4 regions of the Peribacillus sp. FSL K6-5616 genome follow, and region 3 is predicted to be linked to each of the others. Evidence: riboswitches for the same ligand, from Rfam matches in the RefSeq annotation. Region 3 holds a riboswitch; each other region holds the start of a gene.
What was found. A riboswitch is a leader RNA that binds a small molecule or an ion and turns the genes downstream of it on or off. The one in region 3 is predicted to bind S-adenosylmethionine.

Region 1 (5,892 bases), 1.9 Mb from region 3:
GTTTTGGCGATCTTGGCTGCTTTTTCATAACCGATATGCGGGTTCAATGCTGTTACCAGCATAAGGGAACGCTCTACATTTTCTTTGATCTTATCTTCATTTGCAGTGATGCCAACCGCACAATTATCGTTGAAGGAATGAATGCCTTCCGTCAATAATTTGACCGTTTGCAGGAAGTTATAGATGATGACTGGTTTGAACACATTCAATTCAAAGTTACCTTGGCTTGCTGCAAAGCCAATTGTAGCATCGTTACCCACGATTTGTGTCGCAATCATGGTAAGCGCTTCACTTTGGGTCGGATTGACTTTACCTGGCATGATGGAGCTGCCCGGCTCGTTTTCCGGAATGGCAATTTCTCCGATTCCGCTTCTCGGTCCACTTGCAAGCCATCTGACATCGTTCGCAATTTTCATTAAATCCGCCGCCAATGCTTTCAAAGCACCGTGTGCGTAGACGATTTCGTTATGGCTAGTCAATGCATGGAACTTATTATCAGATGTGACAAAAGGATATCCTGTATCCGCTGCAATTTGTTTGGCAGAAAGTCCCGGGAATTCTTTCTTTGTATTGATTCCGGTTCCTACAGCCGTTCCGCCTAGAGCAAGGTTCAATAGTTTTTGGCTGCTTTCCTCAATCATCGCCAAATCTTTATCGAGCATCGCTTTCCAACCGGAAATTTCTTGTCCTAATGTTAAGGGTGTAGCATCTTGAAGATGTGTCCGGCCGATTTTCACGACATCCCAAAATTCTTTTTCTTTTGTATCGAATGTATCACGAAGTGCTTTGATGGCAGGAACCAATTTTTCAGCCACTTCCATAAAGGCTGCAATATGCATGGCAGTCGGGAAAGTATCATTTGAGCTTTGTGCCTTGTTAACATCATCATTCGGGTGAAGGATTTCCGATTCACCATTTTCTTTTAACCATTCATTCCCTTTGTTAGCGACCACTTCATTCACATTCATATTACTTTGCGTACCGCTTCCCGTTTGCCAAACTACAAGCGGGAAATGTTCATCAAGCGTACCTTCAAGGATTTCGCCGCAAATCTTGACGATGGCGTTCTTTTTAACTTCGGAAAGATCACCAAGATCATAGTTCACCTTTGCAGCAGCTTGTTTAACATATGCAAATGCACGAACCAATTCAATCGGCATTTTTTCGTTACCGATTTTGAAATTGTTACGGCTTCTCTCAGTTTGTGCTCCCCAATATTTATCGGCAGGAACTTTCACTTCACCCATCGTATCTCGTTCGATTCTGTATTCCATGTGTTCTCCTCCTAAGTTTGCACTATTCATTGAAGAATTTTTGCATATGAAATGAATAATGTCGGATTATTCTTTCTCTCCATACATTGTACAAACTTTATTATTTTAAAGCAAAAATATCCCGCTGACCCTTTCCATATTTCTGAAAAATCCTAGGCCATTCATATTTAGATGAAAATTTGGATATTCTTTTTTGACACATAAAGTGTAGGCACCGCTAGGCTTCAATTGACCTGGCCATGAACACCAACACATCATCACTCCCAAAATGTCCTTGACAGTATTTTGTATATATAGTAAATTCAAAAGAAATTGAATAATCTAAACTCTTATCGAGAGAGGTAGAGGGAATGGCCCGATGACACCTCAGCAACCTTCATTTGTTTCAAACCAATGAAAAGGTGCTAATTCCACAAGTTTATGAACTTGGAAGATAAGAAGAATGACTCGTCACTATTTAATCAAAGTCTTCTTCTTAAAGAAGACTTTTTTTTATTTTATTTAACTCAAAGGAGCAGTGAAAACCATGTATAAACCTGAAACATATCTTGCTCAATTAGGAAATCGCAGTGAAACGGCGACAGGAACAGTCAATCCGCCGGTATACTTTTCAACAGCTTTTCGCCACGAAGGAATCGGTCAATCGACGGGATTCGACTACACAAGGACAGGTAACCCTACCCGCCAGCTATTGGAGCGATCCATCGCCGATCTGGAAAAAGGAGACCAAGGCTATGCCTGCAGTTCAGGAATGGCCGCCATCTCCACTATACTCGCCCTTTTTAAATCCGGGGATGCGTGGATTGTCAGTGAAGATCTTTATGGCGGTACATATCGGCTGTTAGAACAAGGTTTTAAAAAATGGGGATTGCAGTGTGACTATGTAAACACTTGTTGTTTGGAGGATATCGAAAAAGCCATCACTCCTCACACGAAAGCCATCTTCATCGAAACTCCCACTAACCCTCTTATGCAGCAAACGGATATTAGCGCCGTTGCCGCATTGGCTAAACGATATAATTTATTGCTAATCGTTGATAACACTTTTTACACGCCTCTTATTCAACAACCCATCTTGCTTGGAGCGGATATTGTGATCCACAGTGCAACCAAGTATCTCGGTGGTCATAATGATGTGCTCGCCGGACTGATCGTTGCTAGCGGCGCTGAATTATGTGATGCACTTGCCTTCCATCATAATGGCACTGGAGCTGTCTTGAGCCCATTTGATTCTTGGCTGTTGATGCGCGGAATGAAAACCCTGGCATTGCGGATGGAGCGTCATGAAAAGAATGCCAAGATACTTGTAGATTACTTATCGGAGCATGATTGTGTTACGGACGTATTGTATCCAGGCCGAGGCGGCATGATTTCTTTCCGCATCATTGATGAAGCGGCGGTCAACCCATTTTTACAATCGCTCTCATTAATTTCCTTTGCAGAAAGCCTTGGAGGGGTCGAAAGCTTCATCACCTATCCTGCCACACAAACACATGCCGATATACCGCTTGAAGTCAGAACGGCAAACGGGGTTTGTAATCGATTGCTCCGCTTCTCCGTTGGCATCGAGGATAGCGACGATTTGATTGGTGACTTGCAGCAAGCATTCGCACATGTAAAAAGGGAGGCACTACGATGACAGATCATGATTTTAGCTTTGAAACGAAATTACTTCATAATAAATATAAATTCGATCCAGTAACGGGCGGTGTGAGCGTCCCCATTCAGCATGCATCGACTTTCCATCAATCCGATATCGATCAATTCGGCAAATATGACTACAGCAGAAGCGGGAACCCAACTCGCGAGGCACTTGAAGATATCATTGCCGATCTAGAGGAAGGCACTCACGGCTTTGCCTTTTCATCAGGTATGGCTGCCATTTCAACAGCCTTCCTCCTATTGTCTGCCGGAGACCATATCGTCATTTCTGAAGATGTGTATGGCGGAACGTTCAGGATGGTCACAAGCGTATTGAACCGTTTCAATATTGAGCATACCTTCGTTGACATGACGGACCTTGAAAGTGTCAAAGCGGCGGTTCAGCCAAATACCAGGGCCATATACATTGAAACGCCTTCAAATCCGTTACTTAAAGTGACCGATATTCAAGCTGTATGTGATATCGCAAAAAAAGCCGGTGCCTTAAGTTTTGTTGATAATACATTCTTGACGCCCGCATTGCAAAAACCGCTGAATCTGGGCGCTGATGTTGTCCTTCATAGCGCGACGAAGTTTTTATCCGGACATAGTGATGTGGTAGCTGGGCTTGCGGTCGTGAAAGATCCGGAATTGGCGGCAAGACTCGGTTCGCTTCAAAACTCCTTTGGAGCGGTCCTTGGTGTCCAGGATGCCTGGCTCGTAATGAGAGGCTTGAAAACCTTGTCAGTTAGAATGGAACATTCACAAAAAGGGGCAGAAAAGATTGCAGCCTACTTAAATGAGCAGCCCTTGGTGAAAAAAGTGTATTATCCCGGCCTAGCCGATCATCCACAGCACGCCATCCAGAAAGGCCAGTCACTCGGAGCGGGGGCGGTCCTTTCATTTGAATTGGAAAGTGAGGAAATCTTCCGTTCCTTCGTGAACACTGTCGAGCTCCCTGTTTTTGCCGTAAGTCTGGGAGCGGTAGAATCCATATTATCCTACCCGGCCAAAATGTCCCATGCGGCCATGCCTGCTGATGAAAGGGAAAAGCGAGGCATCACGAATAGCTTGCTCCGCCTCTCTGTCGGACTGGAAAATCCGGACGATTTAATCAAGGACTTCGAAGCTGCCCTCGTCAATATTGCCAAAGGGGAAGCAATTGCTGCAAAATGATTTTAAAGTAGTGGGTGCCTCATATTTTATGGGCACCTTTTTTATTCCATCAATAAAAGAAAACCATCGATTTCCCGATGGCCTGACTCTCATTTCTTCATATTATATTTATCCAGGAAGCGATCCACCCGTCCGCCTTTTTCAGCAAACTTCTGCTTTCCTGTATAATAAGGGTGCGTATCCGAGCTGATTTCCACTTTTAATAAGGGATATGTTTGGCCGTCTTCCCAAACGATCGTTTCATTGGACGTCTTAGTGGAGCCTGTCAAAAATTTATACCCACTGTTGGTATCCATGAATACCACTTGTTGATAATCGGGATGAATTTCTTGTTTCACTATTATCACCTCATCGTCAGTATAGGTATATCTTAAACGTAATGATTACTATTATCAATCATTATGCTTGAAGGTACCAAAAGTCGGTACCTTCATTATAGTTTAATCTAGATGATCCACCCTTATTCAATTGTGTTCAGCCAGCCATGCCTTTATGCGGACCTGCCTGCAGTTCATACATTTGATAGTACTTCCCTTTCAGTTCCATTAATTCCTCATGTGTACCTTGCTCAGCAATCCGCCCTTTTTCCAGTACAAGAATTTGGTCGGCATTTTTTATCGTGGAAAGCCTATGTGCAATGATGAAGGTCGTTCTCCCTTTTTTCAGCACTTCCATTCCCTCCTGGATAATTGCCTCGGTTTCGGTGTCGATGCTTGCTGTCGCTTCATCCAAGATCAATATGGCCGGATTGAATGCAAGGGCACGGGCAAAAGAGATTAGCTGACGCTGTCCGGAAGACAGCGTTCCGCCTTTTTCGATCACGGGTTCGTCAAGCCCTAAAGGAAGATGCTTCAGCACTTTGTCCCCCCCGACATCTCTTAATGCTTTTTCAACCATTTCCCTTGTGATGCCTTTATGATTGAGACTGATATTGGAGGCGATGGTGCCAGTAAATAAATAGGGGTCCTGAAGGACGATCCCCATATGCTCCCTAAGCGTCTGATGGGGGATATCCAATATATTTCTGCCATCGATTTTGATCTGTCCTTCACTGCTGTCATAAAAGCGGAACAATAAATTCATTATGGAGCTTTTTCCTGAACCGGTGTGGCCAACTAAAGCGACCGTTTCCCCCTGTTTAGCGGAGAAGGAAATGTCCCTTAACACATATTCTTTATCCTTATAACCAAAAGAAACATTTTCGAATTGTACGTTTCCTTTGTATCTGGATATGTTTTCATCGCTGACTGCCAATCCCTTCTCATCCAATAAGCTGAACGTCCTCTCCCCTGCAACAAGCGCCTGTTCAAGATTAGCGAACTGATTGACGATTCCGTGAAGCGGATGTAGCAGGCGGCTGATCAAATCAACAATTGCATACATCATCCCTAAGGAAATGGCCGAACCCGCTGTAAGGGAAATACCGCCGAAATACCAGACGAAGGCCATCAGCGCCAAAACCTTAATGACGCCAATCAAGTTTCCACCCGTCAACGAGTTCAAATGGAGCATTTTATTTTGATAGGAAAAATGCTCCCGGTTCAGATTTTCAAAAGATTGCTTCGTCTCCTTTTCACGTCCAAATGCCTGAATGATGCTCATACCAGAAATGGATTCATTGATCATTCCATTAATATCGCTGACCCGTTCCCGAATGATGTGATTATATTTCGAGGCGAATTTACGGTATACCATCGTCCAGATAACGATGATCGGAATAAGTAGAAGGCCAATGGTACCGACTCGTGGATCCAGAATAAACAAAGCAATTAGAACGCCGAAAATATTAATGGTACTCGAG
Region 2 (5,892 bases), 180 kb from region 3:
CTTCCAAAATTCATCTCTTGCTTTTCTTGCAAGTAAAACCGTTTTCCTGATTAGATCCAATGCCTCTTTTTCTTGTATTCCGCGGAGGGCGAAACCTTCAACCGTTGCTTGATAGCTTGCCGTTATCGCACAGTCAGCACCCGCTCGAAAGTAGTCAGAGTGCACCTGGTAAATCAATTCTGGATTTTCAAGTAATACACGTGCAGACCACAGGGGATCGTCCAAATCACACCCATGACTTTCAAGCTCTGTAGCTAAAGCCCCGTCCAAAATCATGACTGAATGACCTCGTAAAATTACTTCAATTGGGTTAATTTTATTCTTCATTGTCTACTCCTCTTTTCTTTATGGTTTGTGTCAGATAATAACTTCCATAGCTAAACAAAATAAACGGAATGCCACAATATAATGCAATTCTTTGTGTAGGATCAAATGCAATTCCTATGCAAGAAGCAAGACATAGCATAAATGAAACGATTGGTACGAATGGATATAATGGTGTATGATAAGCCAAATCATTAACTGAGTTTCCTTCGTTTATATATCGTCTGCGAAATAGAAACTGTGACGCGCTAATACTCATCCAAACTATAACCACGGCTAGTCCAGAAATGGATACAAGCACTATATATACAGTATCCGGCGCAATAATACTCGAGAAAAGTGCTAAAACACCGCCCAGCATACTGAAAAGGACAGCATTCAAGGGAACACCCCGTTTTGTCAATTTTGCAAATATTGGTGAAATAGTTTTCTTATCTGCAAGTGACCAAAGCATCCTGGATGAGGCATATAGTCCTGAGTTTGCAGCAGACAAAATGGCAGTTAATATAACAAAGTTCATAATATCCGCTGCATATGGCACTCCAATTCGTTCTAGAACGGCAACAAAGGGGCTCTCTAATACGCTTGCATCCGAAACAGGCAATAATGCGGATAAAACAACGATGGTACCTACAAAAAAGATAATCAATCTCCATAATGTCATACGGATTGCCTTTGGAATCGTTTTTTCCGGATTCACAGTTTCTCCAGCTGCAACTCCGATCAATTCAGTTCCAGAAAATGCAAAATTCACAGCGAGCATCGTCATTAGAATGGCAAAAGCACCATTTGGAAATAAACCTGCACTTGTAACATTGGAAAATAACGGAGCTGATTGTGCGTTAATCATTGGAATAAAACCTATCATTGCCGCAGCTCCCAGAATAATGAATATTACAATAGCAAATACCTTTATGGACGCAAACCAGAATTCGGATTCAGCGAAAAACTTAACGGTCCACGCATTTAATGCCAAGACCAAAATGGCAAATAGAGCACTCCATATCCAGACACTGATTGATGGAAACCATCGCTGCATCAACAATCCTGCAGCCGTGAATTCCGAACCTAGTGCAACAGTCCAGGTTAGCCAATACAACCAGGCTACTGTATACCCTGTCCCTGGTCCGATGTATTTGGCTGCGTAACTATGAAACGCACCTGTCTCGGGCATATGCACTGACAGTTCACCTAGACATAGCATGACTAGATAAACAACTAATGCACCAATCAGATACGAAAGGATGGTTCCGAACGGACCAGCCTGTTGAATCGTATAACCCGAACTTAAGAATAAACCAGTTCCAATCACCCCGCCAAGCGATAGCATTATTATATGCCGTGCTTGCATTTGCCTTTGAAAATCATACTTCCTTTTGTTCTCCATTCTAACTCTCCTTAATCTTGCATCCAGAAAAAACGAAAACGCACTCTAAAAAAGAGTGCGTTACTGACAAATAAACACGTACGGTCTTATCTATCAAGGTTTCACCCCCTGGAATTAGCACAGTGTCTTTGTAGACCTGTTGCTGAGGTTTCATAGGGCCAGTCCCTCCACCTCTCTGGATAAGAAATTATTTTTTTATAACTTTATCAATCTATGAAAAAATTGTCAAGTTTTGTTTCGGAATGTAAAGACTTCCTTTTAAATGCTAACGATCATGGCTGGGGTATTAATATTAAATTGTTTTTGGAACAAGCGCTAAGCGTATTATAATGGCAAATAAAACTAACCGGGGTCATGTTGGTCTTTTTCCTTAAGGACGTTCTATTTCAAATAATTCCCCTAGTTTTGTATAAGTATGACCGGCTAATCTCGCTACAGGTTTTAGCCCATTCGGGTCAATACGGCCATTATGATAAATATCTTGCTCTATATGATAACAGACTATTTTCCCTATCAGTAAATCACAACCAGGTTTATTCTTGGAACCTGCCAATGGAATCGATTGCTCTAATGTACATTCGAACCGCACCTTCGCTTCTTCCAATCCTGGTACGGATACCTTATCACTAACAGCCATCGTGAAATTAGTAAGACCCAATTCACTTTCTTCAGATGGGAGTTCCTTGGCCGTTCGATTTGCATCAGCAACATTATTTTCGTCAGTGATATGAACAACGAACTCACCTGTTTGAATTGCATTTCGGGCTGTATCCTTTGAAACTCCTTCTTTCCGTTGAACAGAAATGGAAATCATCGGAGGATTTGAACTGACTATGTTAAAAAAGCTGAACGGCGCTATATTGATTGTACCGGTGTCGGATTGTGTCGTAACCAGCGCTATAGGTCTCGGTATAATGCTTCCAGTCAAAAACTTATAATTATCCCGTTCAGCCAAATTTTCAGGATTAACAGAAATCATCTTCATTCCCTCTCATTCTTATAAAAAGTTCTTTTGAAACCATAAACCTGCTGCATCAACCTCTGAACGTGTCAACTGATGACCGTAATTTTCCCACTGAACTTCAACTGTAGCGCCAGCTTGCTGTAAAAGTTGATTAAGTTCATCAGTTTCTTCTGCCGGGCAAATCGGATCGTTTTTACCTGCAGCTATAAATACAGGTATATCTGAAAGGGACGGCAAAGCGATCCCTCGTCTTGGAACCATTGGATGATGAAGAATCGCTCCTTGTAATGCCCCCTCGTAATGGAACAGCAAACTTGCCGCTATATTTGCACCATTGGAATAACCTAATGCCACCACTCTGTCACGGTCGAAGTCATATTTTCCGGACGCTGATTCCAAGAAGTCATAAAGCTCCTTCGTTCGGAAAATCAAATCCTCTTCATCAAAAACCCCTTCAGCTAACCGTCGGAAATAACGGGGCATTCCATTTTCAAGTACATTTCCCCGTACGCTCAGTACGGACGAACCCGGTGAAACCATTTCGGATAATGGCAAGAGATCTGTTTCCGTTCCTCCAGTGCCATGTAAAAGCAGTAGTAACGGAGCTTCTGGATTACTTCCTTTTTGAAAAATATGTTTCATCATTTATCCTCCTCTAGTACTCTCGGCACTGCCGGCAGTAACGTTTTTTCCATAACTTCCCGCTTTTCTTCCAACCATGGCGGCAGCATTAATTTACTGCCCATCGTTTCCTTCGTTTCATCATGAGCAAAGCCAGGTGGATCTGTGGCAACTTCAAAGAGTATGCCTCCATCTTCCCTGAAATAAATGGCATCGAAGTATTGTCGGTCTGTAAAGGGTGTCACACCATAGCCATGGTTACCGATATGCTCCCTCCATTCTTTATGATCTTCATTATCGCTCGCACGCCATGCAATGTGATGGACAGTTCCCACTCCGATTTTACCGTTTGGTAAAACCGTTTTTTTAACATCAATTAAATTTCCGATATCCGATGTGGATTTGAAGCGGATGAAATCGCCCTCTTCCCCAATCTTTTGCAGGCCCATCACTTCCTCTAATAGTTCCATCGTTTTGATCGGTTTTGACGTCAATAATACTGCACCGCCGAATCCCTTGACCGCCTTATCAGCTGGTACACCGCCGAATGACCACTCGCTATTTTTACCTTCTTTACGCTCAACCAGTTCAAGTTGCAAACCATGTGGGTCTTTGAATTCAAGATATTCCTCACCGAAACGTGAAACCTTTTCAAAGTCTATATTAAATTTACCCAAACGCTTTTCCCAGAAGCCCATTGAACCCTCCGGAACGGCATATGTTGTAATCCCCACTTGTCCGGAGCCAATTGTCCCTCGGTATGCCTCAGGCCAAGGAAAGAAAGTGATGATTGTGCCCGGTGAACCGGATTCATCCCCGAAATATAAATGATAGGTACCTGGATCATCAAAATTAACGGTTTTCTTCACCATACGCATTCCCATTACTCCAGCATAAAAATCCACATTCTCTTGAGGATTGCCTACAATTGCGGTTATATGATGTATCCCTGCATTTTGTTTTTGCATGCCGATTACTTCCTTTCCCATTGTTTAATTAGTTGATTTTGTATTAAGTGGTTTTAAATTCGATTCAATATCCTTTCTTTTCGATTCCAAAAAAGGTGGCAGGGCAAGGTTCTCACCTAGATGCTGCTCAGCTTCATCCACTTCAAAACCAGGTCCATCAGTAGCTAGTTCAAATAATATGCCATTCGGCTCCCTAAAATAGAGTGAACGGAAATAAAAGCGGTCCACATATCCCGAGTTCACGAATTTCGATTCACTAATTTTTTCTACCCATTTTCTCAATTCTTCTTCATCATCCACCCGGAAGGCAACATGGTGTACTCCCCCCCTCCCCAGCCTTTCACGAGGTATTTCATTCCTTTCTTCAATATGGAGTTCCGCTCCTGTTCCTCCTTCACCTGTCTCGTAAACGACTATCGGATTTTGCCCCCTGATTGCGGATGGGTATGTGCCTGATTTCCTGAACCCCAATACCTCGTGAAGAACACTTTCTGTTTGTTCAATATTGGGTACTGTAAGTTTTACTGGTCCTAATCCAAGGATGGAAAACTCTTGCGGTACTGGGCTTCCATCCCACGGAAATCCTCCTTGAACGCCGTTATTATCCTGATCGGAAACCAGAAGAAGCCTCTGCCCTTCAGGATCTTTAAAAGAAAGTACCTTTCTTTCAAAACGGCTCGATATTTCATCGTGTTCAACATTGAATTCCACAAACCGTTTTTTCCAATATTCTAGCGCCTCATCATCCTTCACCCTTAAAGAAATTTCTGAAATGCTATTGTTTCCCTCATGAGTGCGGGCAGCATTTGGAATTTCAAAAAACGTCAATTCCGTACCCGGTGAACCAATTTGATCTCCATAAAATAAGTGATACACACGAACATCATCTTGATTCACCGTTTTTTTGATTAATCGCATCCCTAAGACTTTTGTGTAGAATTCAAAGTTATTTCCCGCTTTTGCTGTAATCGCCGAAACATGATGTAATCCTTTTAATTCCATCCGTACCACTCCTATCTTTATAAATCTCCCCTTACGGAGATGAATTAATCCGCTAATAATATCTCGAATTCGAGGTATTTAACCTAACATAATACTTTTAATGCAAATATCTTGATTTAAAGATAAACCACAGGGATAAAATTGTCAACCATTTTCATTCAAATAATTTCAACGGATTCACTTATCATAAAATAAAAAAATCAGGCCAAAATAAATCGGTATAAGAATGGAGGTGTGATATATGGTTAAAGATTTTTTTAGCGCAATTGAAGATAGACGCTCTTATTATTCCCTTAGCAAGGAACATGTTGTTCCTGATAAAAGGATTAAAGAAGTTATCGATCATGCCGTTCAATACTCCCCTTCCGCTTTCAACTCCCAAAGTGCCAGAGTGATTGTTTTAACTGGTCAAAGCCACGACCAATTATGGGAAATCACGAAAGAAACATTAAGAATAGCAGCCGATGGTAAAGATTTAAAAAAAACGGAAGAAAAAATGAGGTCATTTATAAATGGTTATGGAACGGTTTTATTCTTTGAAGACCAGGCCATAATAAATAGGCTCCAAGAACAATACAAAACGTATGCCGAAAATTTTCCGATTTGGTCGAACCAATCTTCTGCCA
Region 3 (5,892 bases):
ATGCTTTCCACGTATCAGCTCCTTGAATTTTCGGGAACCGATAACATTCGTCCTCTCCCCTACGAATAAAGGACGCATTGAATCATCATAAATTAGCGGCTCTATCCCTGATACGGCATGACCATGGGCAGTATCCGTAATTGTACGGGGCTTCATGCCTTCGAGTACCCTGGTAAGTTCTTTAATATGCTCTGGTGTCGTACCACAACATCCGCCAATGATATTGACCCATCCCTTTTCGGCAAATTGCTTCATTTTCTCTGCCAGGGAAGTAGGTGATTCATGATAGTGGCCTTCTTCATCAGGGAGCCCGGCATTCGGATAACAGCTGATGGCGCTATTTGATATATCTGCAAGTGTCCTGATATGGTCTATCATGAATTCCGGCCCTGTTGCACAATTAAGGCCGACAGCTACGGGCTTCATATGTTCAACCGATAAATAAAAAGCTTCTATGGACTGTCCTGCAAGTGTCGTGCCCATCGGTTCGATAGTTCCTGATATGATGACAGGCACATCTTTTCCCGTTTTAGCGAATGCTGCTTTGATTCCAGAAAAGGCAGCCTTGACATTAAGCATATCCTGACAGGTTTCCACCAACAGCAAGTCTACCCCGCCATCCAAGAGTCCCAGTGCCTGCTCTTCATAAGAATCTGTTAAAACATCAAAAGTAGTGCCGCCCGTTACGGAAAGCGTTTTTGTAGTGGGGCCCATCGAGCCAGCTACATATCTTGGCCATTCATCATTGGAATACTTTTCACAAGCTTTAACGGCAAGCTCAGCTGAAATTTTATTTAGCTTGTAGGCAATCGTACTTATTTGGTATTCCTCAAGGACGATGCTGGTCGCTCCAAAGGTATTTGTTTCTATGATATCTGCGCCCGCTGCTAAATATTTTTCATGAATGGATTGGATGATTTCCGGTTGCGTCAGTGATAAATATTCATTGCAGCCCTCGAATTGTTCTCCGCCAAAATCGTCTGCTGTCAAATTCTCCGCTTGAAGCATCGTTCCCATCGCCCCATCAAGTAGGAGAATTTTAGAATTTAACTGATCTTGAATCGTTTTTTTATTCATGTACTGCCACCTCTGATGTCTGTTTACTATCGACTTTTCTAATATATTTCGTAAGTTCCGCCGTCATTTCATAGCGAAGGAATGGAGTGATTAAATATATGCCCTTGAATTTTTCCCTAGCCGAGTCCACCAGTTCCCGCGCAATATTCACCCCTTCAATCCTTGACTTTACAGGGTCATCCCCCGCTAGAGCCATGGCCCTTCTAACATTATCAGGCAATTTGATGCCTGGGATCTCATTATGGATGAATTCGGCGTTCCGGGTGCTTGTTAAGGGCATGATACCGATGAAAATCGGGGTTTCTAGATGTTTTGTCGCTTCATATACTTCTTCGATTTGCTCCAAGGAATAAATTGGCTGTGTCAAAAAGGATTGAGCACCGCAGGCAATCTTCTTTTCCATTCTCTGTACGGCTTTATCCAGATATTTCACATTGGGATTAAAAGCTGCCGCAATTTTAAAATTTGCCCGTTGCCCCAAACTTTGACCGGAATAGGAAAGACCTTCATTAAATTGTTTGACCATGCTTATCAGGTCAAAGGAAGATAAATCATAAACCGAAGTGGCACCCGGGAAGTCGCCAATTTTTGAAGGGTCTCCGGTGATGATCAATATTTCGTTCAGCCCTACCGTCTGCAGACCCATTAAATGTGACTGCAGGCCAATCAAATTTCGATCACGGCATGTTATATGCACCATCGGATTTATATTCAATTGGTTCTTCAGTAAATTAGCCAGTGCATCATTCGATATCCTTGGTGAGGCAAGTGAATTGTCCGCTAATGTAATGGAATCGACCCCTGCTTTTTTCAAAACCTCAGCACCAGTCATGAAGCTCTCTATCCCTAGCTTTTTCGGTGGATCAAGCTCAACAAGAATCGTCCGTTCCGTTTTGGCTTTTTCGTAAAGGGGAAGTTCCAATTCCCTATCGTTCACTTCAATTACTTCTATTTCACGGGATTTCGTAAATTTCTCTTTCACGGGAGCCAAACTTCCAATTGCATGCTTTACAGCTTGAATATGCAGTGGAGTCGTTCCACAGCACCCTCCTATGATCGCGGCGCCTTGCTCACGAAGTTCCAGGGCACTAGAACCGAAATATTCCGGCACAGCTTTATAAACGAGCCTCCCATCGACATAATCCGGCAGGCTGGCGTTAGGGTAAATGGCAATCGATGCTTGCTTTGGCAAACTCACTTCTTCCAAGGCCCGAATCATATGATGTGGTCCGAGGCGGCAATTCACACCAACCACATCGGCACCCAATTGCTCGAGTTTTTGAAAGGCTTCATTTAAATGGATTCCACTTTGAAGATTACCCAGTTCATGCATCGAGACATTTGCGATAATCGGCAGTCCCGTTTCATTTTTAACGATTTGCAGGACGGTTTCCAGTTCTTCCAGGTCATAAAATGTTTCCAGGAGAATCCCATCAGGATTTTCCATCAACAGACTGTATAGCTGTTCACGAAAACCCCGTTTTATCTCTTCCATGCTTAAATCCGATTTCCTGATACTCCGCTGAGCCCCTATGGTACCGAAGACGTATGCTTTTCCTTTTGCCGCTTTTTTAGCAAGAATGACTCCCTGGCGATTGATTCTGCTCACTTCATCTTCAAGTCCATACCGCTTCAATTTATTGAAATTGGCTCCGTATGTATTCGATTGAAGGATATCTGCACCAGCTTCCAGATAGGCTCGATGGATGGACTCTATTTGATCTGGGTTCGTACAGTTTAATTCCTCATAACATTGATCAATGCCATTAGAGTAAAGCAAGGTTCCCATTGCCCCTTCTCCAATCAGCATTCTTTCTTTTAATTCTTTACGAAAATTCATCATTACACCCTCTCTCAAAAACAATCCTGTTTTTGTCGTATTCTATGAGTATGAGAGAAAAGGAAAAAAAACCTTCTCAAAGAAGAAGGTTTTTGAAACATTCTCCTCATCTATCAAGCTCTGCTTGCTGGATTTAGCACCTTTGCCTAAGCTGGTTGCTGAGGTTTCTTCGGGCCAGTCCCTCCACCTCTCTCGATAAGATCCATTTATATAATTTTCATAAGATTTCAAAATTTGATTATATTTAATTTACATTAATAATCTGTCAATTTCAATACCTGATCGACATTTTTTTCACTTTTGCAAAAATCATTCAATTTTTTGCTGCTTGAACCCTCTTCAAGATCCTTTGTTTCCAGTCTTCCGCTAACGATTCTAGTGTAAGTAAAGCCTTAGCACCTTCCAGCCCATCTCGTTTATGAAGGATGACCTCTGCTGCGTAATGGACAGAAATTTTTTCTTGTAGACGATCTATTAGCACAATCTCGTTTTGTTTATTTATCGTTCCTTCTTGAAGTACTCTTGCAAAATAACCAGTGAAACTCGTTTTCAGCACGAGTTCCAAAAACTTAGGTTCTTGATTGAAGAAGGAAATGGTCGAACAAGGTATCCTCCCTTGGTTAATTTGAACAATCACATCGCCTATTTGATAAATATCGCCGATATACGTTGTTTCTTCCCTCATCCCCGCTATAGTTAAATTTTCACCGAATGCAGGGATATCCAGCTTTTTGGAGAATTTTTCATTCCATAATGAATAATGCTCAAATGGGTAAAAGCACAAAGCCCGATCAGGACCTCCATGGAACTTTACATTACCGACACCATCGCCGATTATGCCAGCTTTAGTCACTGTCAAATTATCCTGTGCTTGTTTATCCATGGCTGAAAAGATATCGATATTCGAAAAAATTTCATGTTTCGGCTTCCCCGCATGTAGTGATTTGATTTTTCCATATTCCATTTTGCATCTTCCATTCATATTAAATTTATATCATCCTATATGTATAAATTATACTAAAAATCCATTTTATTCAGTACCTTTTTATATGTATATGAAATGAAAAAGCCATATGAGCAGTTAATGGGCGAAATATCATTGATTTCCAGAAAAATTCATAGGTTAGTTTCAGTAATTTAGTTGCTATTTCAGAATTAAATATGGTAGAATATGAACACAATATATAGTCGAAAACTACAACCGTTCGCCTATATGTTGATTTTCACGATTGAATTCCTCATTGTCGCTCTTTAGGGAGCGAATTTTTTTTGCTTTCATTAATATCCACTAATTCCCTGTAATTCCATTCAGTTTCTTGCATCTTGATCGACTCACCTATTTGTACTTTCCTTCCCTCCTTATCAAGTCCCTTTCATTTCCTTATTAGAAGCCTGATTCCTTGCAAAAACAAGCAGAAAGCCGAGCGACATCATCCGTCTTCCGCTCAGCTTCCTGTTTACGCTTGTTTCTTTTTTTTCGGTGCCGCTTTCTTTCGGGTCGTCTTTTTCTTTTCCGGTTCATCATGTTTTGTTCGGTCTATGGATGCCTGTAATGCCTCCATTAAATCGGTTACATTGTTGGAAACTGGTTCTTTTGTTTTCGCTGTAATCGTCGTCTGTCCCGTTTTCTTCGATTCAATCAATTCTAGTAACGCGGTTCGATAGTCATCGGTGTATTTTGTCGGATCGAAAGTAGTCGTTAATTGATCTATCAATAATACGGCAGTATCGATTTCTTTTTTTACTATGGTATCATTGGCAGGGATATTCGGAACATCCGCTGTGGAGCGGACTTCATCCGGATAATGAATTGTTTCCATAACCAAGGTATTATCAACGACTCGGATTACCGCCATTTGTTCTTTGGAGCGAATGATGATTTTTGCCAAACCAACCTTATTCGATTCCTTGAGGGCCTGCCTCAAAAGGGAATAAGCTTTTATCCCCCCGTCATTTGGGGACATGTAATAACTCCGGTTAAAATAAATGGGATCTATTTCTTCAATTTTAACGAAATCCACGATTTCCACGGCTTTTTCTTCGTTTTGTTTTTTTAGTTGTTCTAGTTCATTGTCTTCCAATACAACAAACTTTCCCTTTGTATACTCAAAAGCGCGGACTATATCATCCTTCCCCACTTCTTTCTCGCATACTGGACAAACCTTTTCGTATTTAATCGGTGTATGACATTCCTTATGCAACGTCCTTAAAGATATATCCTTATCCTCCGTTGCAGCATGAAGTTTGATCGGAATGTTCACCAAACCGAATGATATGCTCCCCTTCCACATCGTATGCATATTCGTCACCTCATAACTTATTTTTGATGAGAAGAACAATTTTATTATTCCCCTTTGTTCAAAAAAAACCGAAAAAACAATTGCCAACTCTAACACTTCGTTTTTTTGGCAAAATAATGTTATCAATTATTTGCGGAGGTAAATACAAAAATGAAACCGATGCTGCCTACCTATTACCCTGAAGCCCCCAAATCCAAGGATTGGCGTTATGAAGTCAAATATGACGGCTTTAGGGCTATTTTAACGATAGACTCCGATACCATAAGCATTTCGAGTCGAAATGAAAAGGAATTATCACCTCAATTCCCAGAAATCATTGCTTTCATCAAAGACCTGGACCTGGAAGGTTATCTCCCGCTTCAATTAGATGGAGAATTGGTCTGGCTTACGAATCAGGCGAAGGCGGACTTTTTTCAAATACAGTGGCGAGGACGCCTTGGGAAACAATCCTTAATTTCAGAAAATGCCCGTTTTTCCCCATGTCGGTTTATAGCGTTTGACCTGCTTCGCATCAGCGGAAAAGACGTAGCAGATAAACCTATGGTGGAACGAAGGGAATTGATGTTGAATATGGGGGGAAAACTCGGTCTTCCTATGCCTCCTGATCCCACCGATAAGGCTTTGATACAATTAATAGAGAGTTTTGACGTTTTGGATATTGCCTTGAATAAGGTC
Region 4 (5,892 bases), 1.9 Mb from region 3:
ACCAACCATTTGAATGAGTTGCACAAGGCAGATAAGAACGACGATCGTCGTGATCATGACTGTGTTGTCATATCGGTAATATCCGTACCGGATTGCCAGGTCGCCAATTCCGCCACCGCCGATTGTCCCAGCCATTGCTGAGTAACCGATTAGCGAAATGGTCGTTAATGTCAGTCCTTGAATGATTCCCGGTTTTGCCTCTGGAAGAAGTACATCCTTAATGATCATCCATGGAGTGGCACCTACGGCAATTGCTGCTTCAATCACTCCTCTGTCTATTTCACGTAATGCCGTTTCAACAATCCTTGCAAAAAAAGGGATTGCGGATACGGACAGGGAAACAGAAGCTGCTCTTGGCCCTATCGTCGATCCCGTAAGTAGGTCCGTTAAAGGAAGGAGGGCGACCAAGAGAATGATGAACGGGATTGAACGAACAATATTGACTGCGAAACCGAGAGATCGATTCACGATGCCATTTTCAAAAAATAAATTCCTGGTTGTTGTAAATAGCAATACTCCAAGCGGTAAACCGATCAGCAGGGCTACTGCAAGAGAAACGCCGACCATATAAATCGTTTCAAGAAAGGCTTTATTAAGATCAGGTAAAATATTGACGATGGGATTAAGCAGTGACATGTTTTAACACCTCCACAGAACTGGAACGATTTTTTATATATTCCAATGCCGAATGAATTTGGACGGCATCGCCAATTAACTCGATGATTAAAATGCCTAAAGGAACATCTTGGATATACTCAATTTTACCGTGTAAAATATTCCCCTTTACTGCATGGGATTGGAGAGTATCCGAAAGAATCGACTCACCGGCGGTTTGCCCTTCGAATTGGATCTTAATAATCGTCCCTTCACTTTCATCAATCAAGTGCGAAGGGAGTTCGAAATCCAGTACACTGCTAATGAATTGCTTCGTTAATTCCTGTTTGGGCTGTGAAAATATTTCATAAACGGGTCCTTCTTCAATTACCCGGCCATCCTGCATCACGGCGACTCGGTGGCATAGTTCTTTGACCACTTCCATTTCATGTGTAATCAACACGATGGTGATACCAAGCTCACTGCTTATCTTTTTCAATAACTGTAAAATCGCTTTTGTAGTTGTTGGATCAAGGGCTGAAGTCGCTTCATCACATAATAGTACAGTGGGTTCATTTGCTAACGCGCGAGCTATGCCGACCCGTTGCTTCTGTCCACCGCTAAGCTGTGCAGGATAGACATCTTTCTTATCGCTGAGCCCTACGATTTCCAACAATTCCAATACACGTAACTTAGTCGCGTCCTTCGATCGATGCGCTGCCCTTAAGGCGAAAGCGACATTTTCATAAACGGTTTTTGAACTGACCAGGGAAAAGTGCTGGAATATCATTCCGATTTTTTGGCGTTGTTTACGAAGCTCTTTGCTAGATAAAGAGGTTAAATCAATGCCGTCGATAATGATATTTCCACCTGTCGGACGTTCAAGCAAATTCAAGCAGCGGAGTAATGAGCTTTTTCCAGCTCCGCTGTAGCCGACAATGCCATATATTTCACCAGTTTGAATGGTCAAAGATACGTTATCCACTCCGATAACTCGGTTTTTCTTCGAGACGTATTCCTTTCGGATTGAACGGATTTCAATCATGAGCTTTCCCCCTTAAAAATTAAAAAAGCTGCCTCTATCATTCAGAAAGAGGCAGCGAAATCATATCTCGGCTTATCTTTCAGAATGCAATCATTCTGCAGGAATTGGCACCGTTCCCTAAGGGCGGTTGCCGGACATCACAGGGCCTGATCCCTCCGTCACTCTTGATAAGTAAATTATTATTTTAGAATATTTCAAGTTTTATAATATAATCTATATTATTTGTAAAATCCGGCAATGTCAATCGTTTCTTTTATTTTTTTGTCATTAAATCTGGTACGGTCCGTTAAAACGATTCATGGAAAAAGCATTTTCTTCGAGGCTATTTATTCCAATATTTCCTTGTCAAAAAGGTAAAGTGGTACTACATTTATTATAGTAAAGTTAAAAAAAGGAAGGTAAAACTATTTTTGTACAATGATGGGGAGGAAACCGAATGATAGAGATCAAGACGATAAATGATGTGGTTTGCGTGCATGGGACTCCTGGCGGGAACAAGGGAGGGATGAGTGTGTATGTCTTTTTAACGGATGGCCTATTGATAGATACTGGCGCACAGATTTTATTGGAAGAGCTTATTCCATTCTATGAATCCGCAGACTTCGACTCAGTGGCCCTGACTCACTATCATGAAGACCATACGGGGGGCGCTGCCTGGATAAAGGAACATAAAAAGGTCCCTCTTTTCATTCACCCGATGTCGGTTGAGGTTTGTGCAAAGGATGCTGAATATCCTGAATATCGCAAAATTTTCTGGGGAAAGAGAGACGCCTTTAAAGCTGAGCCGCTAGGGAAGGCCATTCATTCCCGTACCCAAACGTGGGAGCCGATTTTTACCCCAGGTCATGCAAAGGACCATATGGTGTATTTGAATCACAAAAATGGCGTGCTTTTTTCAGGAGACCTTTTCGTAACCCCAAAAACAAAGCTTGTCTTACGGGAAGAGTCTGTCCCGGTGATCATCGATTCCATAAAAAGATTGCTTCAATATGACTTCGGGGAAGTGTTTTGCTGTCATGCTGGGCATGTTCCTGATGGGAAGGAGATGTTTCGAAAAAAACTGGATTATCTGGAAAACCTCCAAGGGGAAATTTTACGCTTGCATTCTCAAGGGCTGACCGTTCATGAAATCCAGCAGGTCGTTTTACCGAATCGCTATCCCCTTATCGAGATATCTGGGCATGAATGGGATTCAGAGCATATCATTACATCGATATTAAACGAAAATATTTTAAGTGCGAGGGAGAATGGGACTAGTTGAATGCTATCCGTTTAACGGCCTGACTGATATAAAAGAGAGCTCTCCATAAGAGAGCCCACATTATTCATTTATTGACATTGGGATCTGTTTCATCATAAAAATCATGTGCTTCTTCGATGTTCTGAAGGTTAACGACTTCATACACATTTCCGCCCGCCATTCCTTCATTGATGATACGGTCGATATCCAGGTAAACGGAGTCCTTGCCATCATATTCGGTATCCTTCAAAAATGTCATTTTTTCTTTATCCAAAAGAAATCCCTCCTAGCCTTTTCTTTAGTTTAGGCAAAGGAGTTTTTTTTATTCTGTTAAGCGATTTCATGAATGTAAAGGGGTTTCATTCATATACATGGAAGATCATTAAATCATGTATCATGCTTTTGAGTTTAGTTTCATCTGTTTCGGAAGGCGGATTGGCTGTCCACTCGATGGATCCATCTTTATGATACAAGGCTTTGATTGCCTGCTTGTTGAAATAAAAGGAAATTTTCCATCCTGGCAGATTCTTATGCAATGGTTCCCATTGAAAATGAGTGATCATATGTATTACCTCCATATATACTGTTTCTCATTCGATTATAATGGAAAACGGCAGCTGGAGGTGTTATTTTCTTTTCAGGTTGGAAAAAGTTAATTCAATGAAAAGATTTTTTAAATGCAAAAGCCTGTTTGTTTCAATTTCTTCTTCATCGAATTGCATCGGCTTTGAGTTCACTTCGTATATGAAAAGCGAGCCTGATTCGTCTTCCCCTATATCAATGGAAAACTCTCCGAGAAACCCGATCTTTTTTGAAAGTATCTCTCCGCATTTTTGGGCGATATTCGCTAATTTTAGATCCAGGTTTTTTGATTTAATGTCCTGATAAGGAAAAAGCTTTCCGCCTCGGGGAGTGTGGGTGGTGATTTCCTGAGTTTGCGACATCCTTACCGCTTTGCCGGTCACTTTATAAAAACCTCTTTCATAATGGACGAGAATCCGGTAATCATAACGATGTCCAAAGAGTTTTTTTGGTATGATCGCCTGTTGAGCAAGATAGCTCCTTTTTAATAAATCCCTTTTTTTTGTATCCCAGAAGGAAGCAAAATCAGGGAAGGACTCACTATGCTTTAAGCTATTGAACAATAGGGTATCATCATCATTTTTGATAATGGTATAAATGCCCTTCCCTTGGCTTCCTTTGCATGGCTTAAGGTATATATGCCTGTATGTCTCCAGGAAAGAATCAAGGCAACCGCTGTTTCGTAAGACCATGGTGGGCGGAAGGTGGTTGGTGAGGGATCCATCTTCAGTTAATGCTTCGAACATCACATATTTATCTATAAAACAGGGGTTGAATAGAGTCATTCGGTAATCTTTAAAATTTGTGATAAGATGTTGGAATTCCTCTGACGCCTCATAGCTCCTCCAGGGGATACGGTTATAGACGATGTCAGGGAAGGGCACCTTACATTCAATCCACTTGTTTGAAATGGAGGAAAAAAGATACCCTTTCATCGACTCGGAATGAAGGGCATTTCCTGTGAATACATACGCCAATATTCCATGTTGCAATAAATATAATGATAAGTCCCGAAAAAGGGTCAGGTTTCCACCCAAACCTGATTCCTTTTTGGGATTGGAAACAGTTAAAATTCCGATGGTAAGCATCCGGTTACCCGGAAACATTGTGATTGGAATTAGAGGTTGATTCGAATGGTTCTTTTTATAGCTGATTTCTTCTTCGGCAGAGCCGGCGAAAAGTTCCGCATTCTCATGAGTGTGGTGCCAATTCTCAGTGGGGATATCATAAAAAATGTTCATTGCGGCACTCTGATTGATTTTGTAATCGTCTGTTCCGTAAGATAAATGGCATAATCAAGGCTTAGCTTTCTGGTCAGCAATTCGAAATCCTTGAGTTTTGGATGGGAGAAGATGGAACGTCCAGGCTTGGAATTGGCTTCAAACATCCAAACCTGCCCTTTTTTATCCAATCCAAAATCAAATCCTATTTCTGCGATGATGCCGTCCAAGTTCTTTTCTATACTGTCACTTAAAATCAGTGCGGCTTCCGATAGCTTTCGTTCGACTTCTGTCGCCTCATCGTCATCTCCAAACAGTTCGGCAACCGTTTTGATGACACCCCCGCTTTTAATATGGGTCGTGACGCTGCCGGCGCCGGCGATTTTTGCGGCAATCGCGGTCACCTGCCATTTTCCATTACTGTCCTTGTTCGTATGAACCCGGAAATCCACTGGACGTTTTTCAGATCGAATTAATGGGATGCCCTGCTGCACGATCAGATTCTCGAGCGGGCGGTCGTGAAAAATGTGTTTAACGATCGATTCCAATGTCGAAAACCGTTGCAGTTTATTTTCTTTTGCTTCGTTTGTATAGCGGCAATAGTAAACATTCTCATGCTTATCATAAAGAATTTGGTGAATCCCTAGACCGAGGCTGCCATGAATGGGCTTTATATAAACTTGCCGGTAATGGGAAAGAAGGGTTTCCACCACGGATATGGATTGAAATGGATACGTTTCCGGCAAATAAGGCAATGCCCGCTCATCTGCGCATAACCTTTCATTTACATCCCATTTATTGAAAAATCCGGGGTTATACCATGGTATGGTATATATTTTTTGGAATTTCTGCTTCACTTCTTTAGGTCCATCACGGTTTTCCGTCAACCGATTTGGTAACCGGTCATAGATGACATTAGGAAAAGGAAATTCATAAATGTTCCAGTCATCTTTATCAAATACATAGCCTTTGATTGTCTCCTCATCCCAATTGATTACATTCTCTCCAAAAACAAAGGGAATACAGCCTGTGGTCTTGCTAAGCGAAAGGAGCTTTGCGAAAAATTCAGATCTCTCCCCTAAAGGTTTGTTTGAAATGCCCGTGAAGCCTGAGGAAAAGATTCCGACAAGCGGTCCGATATGGATGCTCTTGCCGTATATGAATAAATGAAGGGGAATATCGGTATGATCGAATAGTAGAGATTCCGCAAG

Region 1: linked by a shared signal. The riboswitch ahead of MHB45_RS03240 (methionine biosynthesis PLP-dependent protein) and the one ahead of MHB45_RS12335 (bifunctional homocysteine S-methyltransferase/methylenetetrahydrofolate reductase) in region 3 are both predicted to bind S-adenosylmethionine.
Region 2: linked by a shared signal. The riboswitch ahead of mmuP (S-methylmethionine permease) and the one ahead of MHB45_RS12335 (bifunctional homocysteine S-methyltransferase/methylenetetrahydrofolate reductase) in region 3 are both predicted to bind S-adenosylmethionine.
Region 4: linked by a shared signal. The riboswitch ahead of MHB45_RS03285 (methionine ABC transporter ATP-binding protein) and the one ahead of MHB45_RS12335 (bifunctional homocysteine S-methyltransferase/methylenetetrahydrofolate reductase) in region 3 are both predicted to bind S-adenosylmethionine.

The regions. Positions count from the first base shown of each region.
Region 1 is NZ_JBBOYT010000001.1:677,011-682,902, reverse strand. Features, by position in the region: gene fumC (class II fumarate hydratase) at 1-1,274, opposite strand, end outside; SAM riboswitch class I at 1,601-1,714, shown strand; gene MHB45_RS03240 (methionine biosynthesis PLP-dependent protein) at 1,801-2,913, shown strand; gene metC (cystathionine beta-lyase) at 2,910-4,091, shown strand; gene MHB45_RS03230 (type B 50S ribosomal protein L31) at 4,181-4,429, opposite strand; gene MHB45_RS03225 (ABC transporter ATP-binding protein) at 4,566-5,892, opposite strand, start outside.
Region 2 is NZ_JBBOYT010000001.1:2,407,883-2,413,774, forward strand. Features, by position in the region: gene mmuM (homocysteine S-methyltransferase) at 1-327, opposite strand, end outside; gene mmuP (S-methylmethionine permease) at 317-1,711, opposite strand; SAM riboswitch class I at 1,795-1,897, opposite strand; gene MHB45_RS11490 (flavin reductase family protein) at 2,082-2,690, opposite strand; gene MHB45_RS11495 (alpha/beta hydrolase) at 2,709-3,317, opposite strand; gene MHB45_RS11500 (ring-cleaving dioxygenase) at 3,317-4,264, opposite strand; gene MHB45_RS11505 (ring-cleaving dioxygenase) at 4,289-5,266, opposite strand; gene MHB45_RS11510 (nitroreductase family protein) at 5,508-5,892, shown strand, end outside.
Region 3 is NZ_JBBOYT010000001.1:2,589,308-2,595,199, forward strand. Features, by position in the region: gene metH (methionine synthase) at 1-1,077, opposite strand, end outside; gene MHB45_RS12335 (bifunctional homocysteine S-methyltransferase/methylenetetrahydrofolate reductase) at 1,070-2,917, opposite strand; SAM riboswitch class I at 3,021-3,119, opposite strand; gene MHB45_RS12340 (MOSC domain-containing protein) at 3,231-3,881, opposite strand; gene ku (non-homologous end joining protein Ku) at 4,375-5,217, opposite strand; gene ligD (DNA ligase D) at 5,368-5,892, shown strand, end outside.
Region 4 is NZ_JBBOYT010000001.1:688,981-694,872, forward strand. Features, by position in the region: gene MHB45_RS03280 (methionine ABC transporter permease) at 1-636, opposite strand, end outside; gene MHB45_RS03285 (methionine ABC transporter ATP-binding protein) at 623-1,639, opposite strand; SAM riboswitch class I at 1,709-1,813, opposite strand; gene MHB45_RS03290 (MBL fold metallo-hydrolase) at 2,076-2,900, shown strand; gene MHB45_RS03295 (hypothetical protein) at 2,965-3,153, opposite strand; gene MHB45_RS03300 (YheE family protein) at 3,239-3,442, opposite strand; gene MHB45_RS03305 (YheC/YheD family endospore coat-associated protein) at 3,506-4,702, opposite strand; gene MHB45_RS03310 (YheC/YheD family endospore coat-associated protein) at 4,699-5,892, opposite strand, start outside.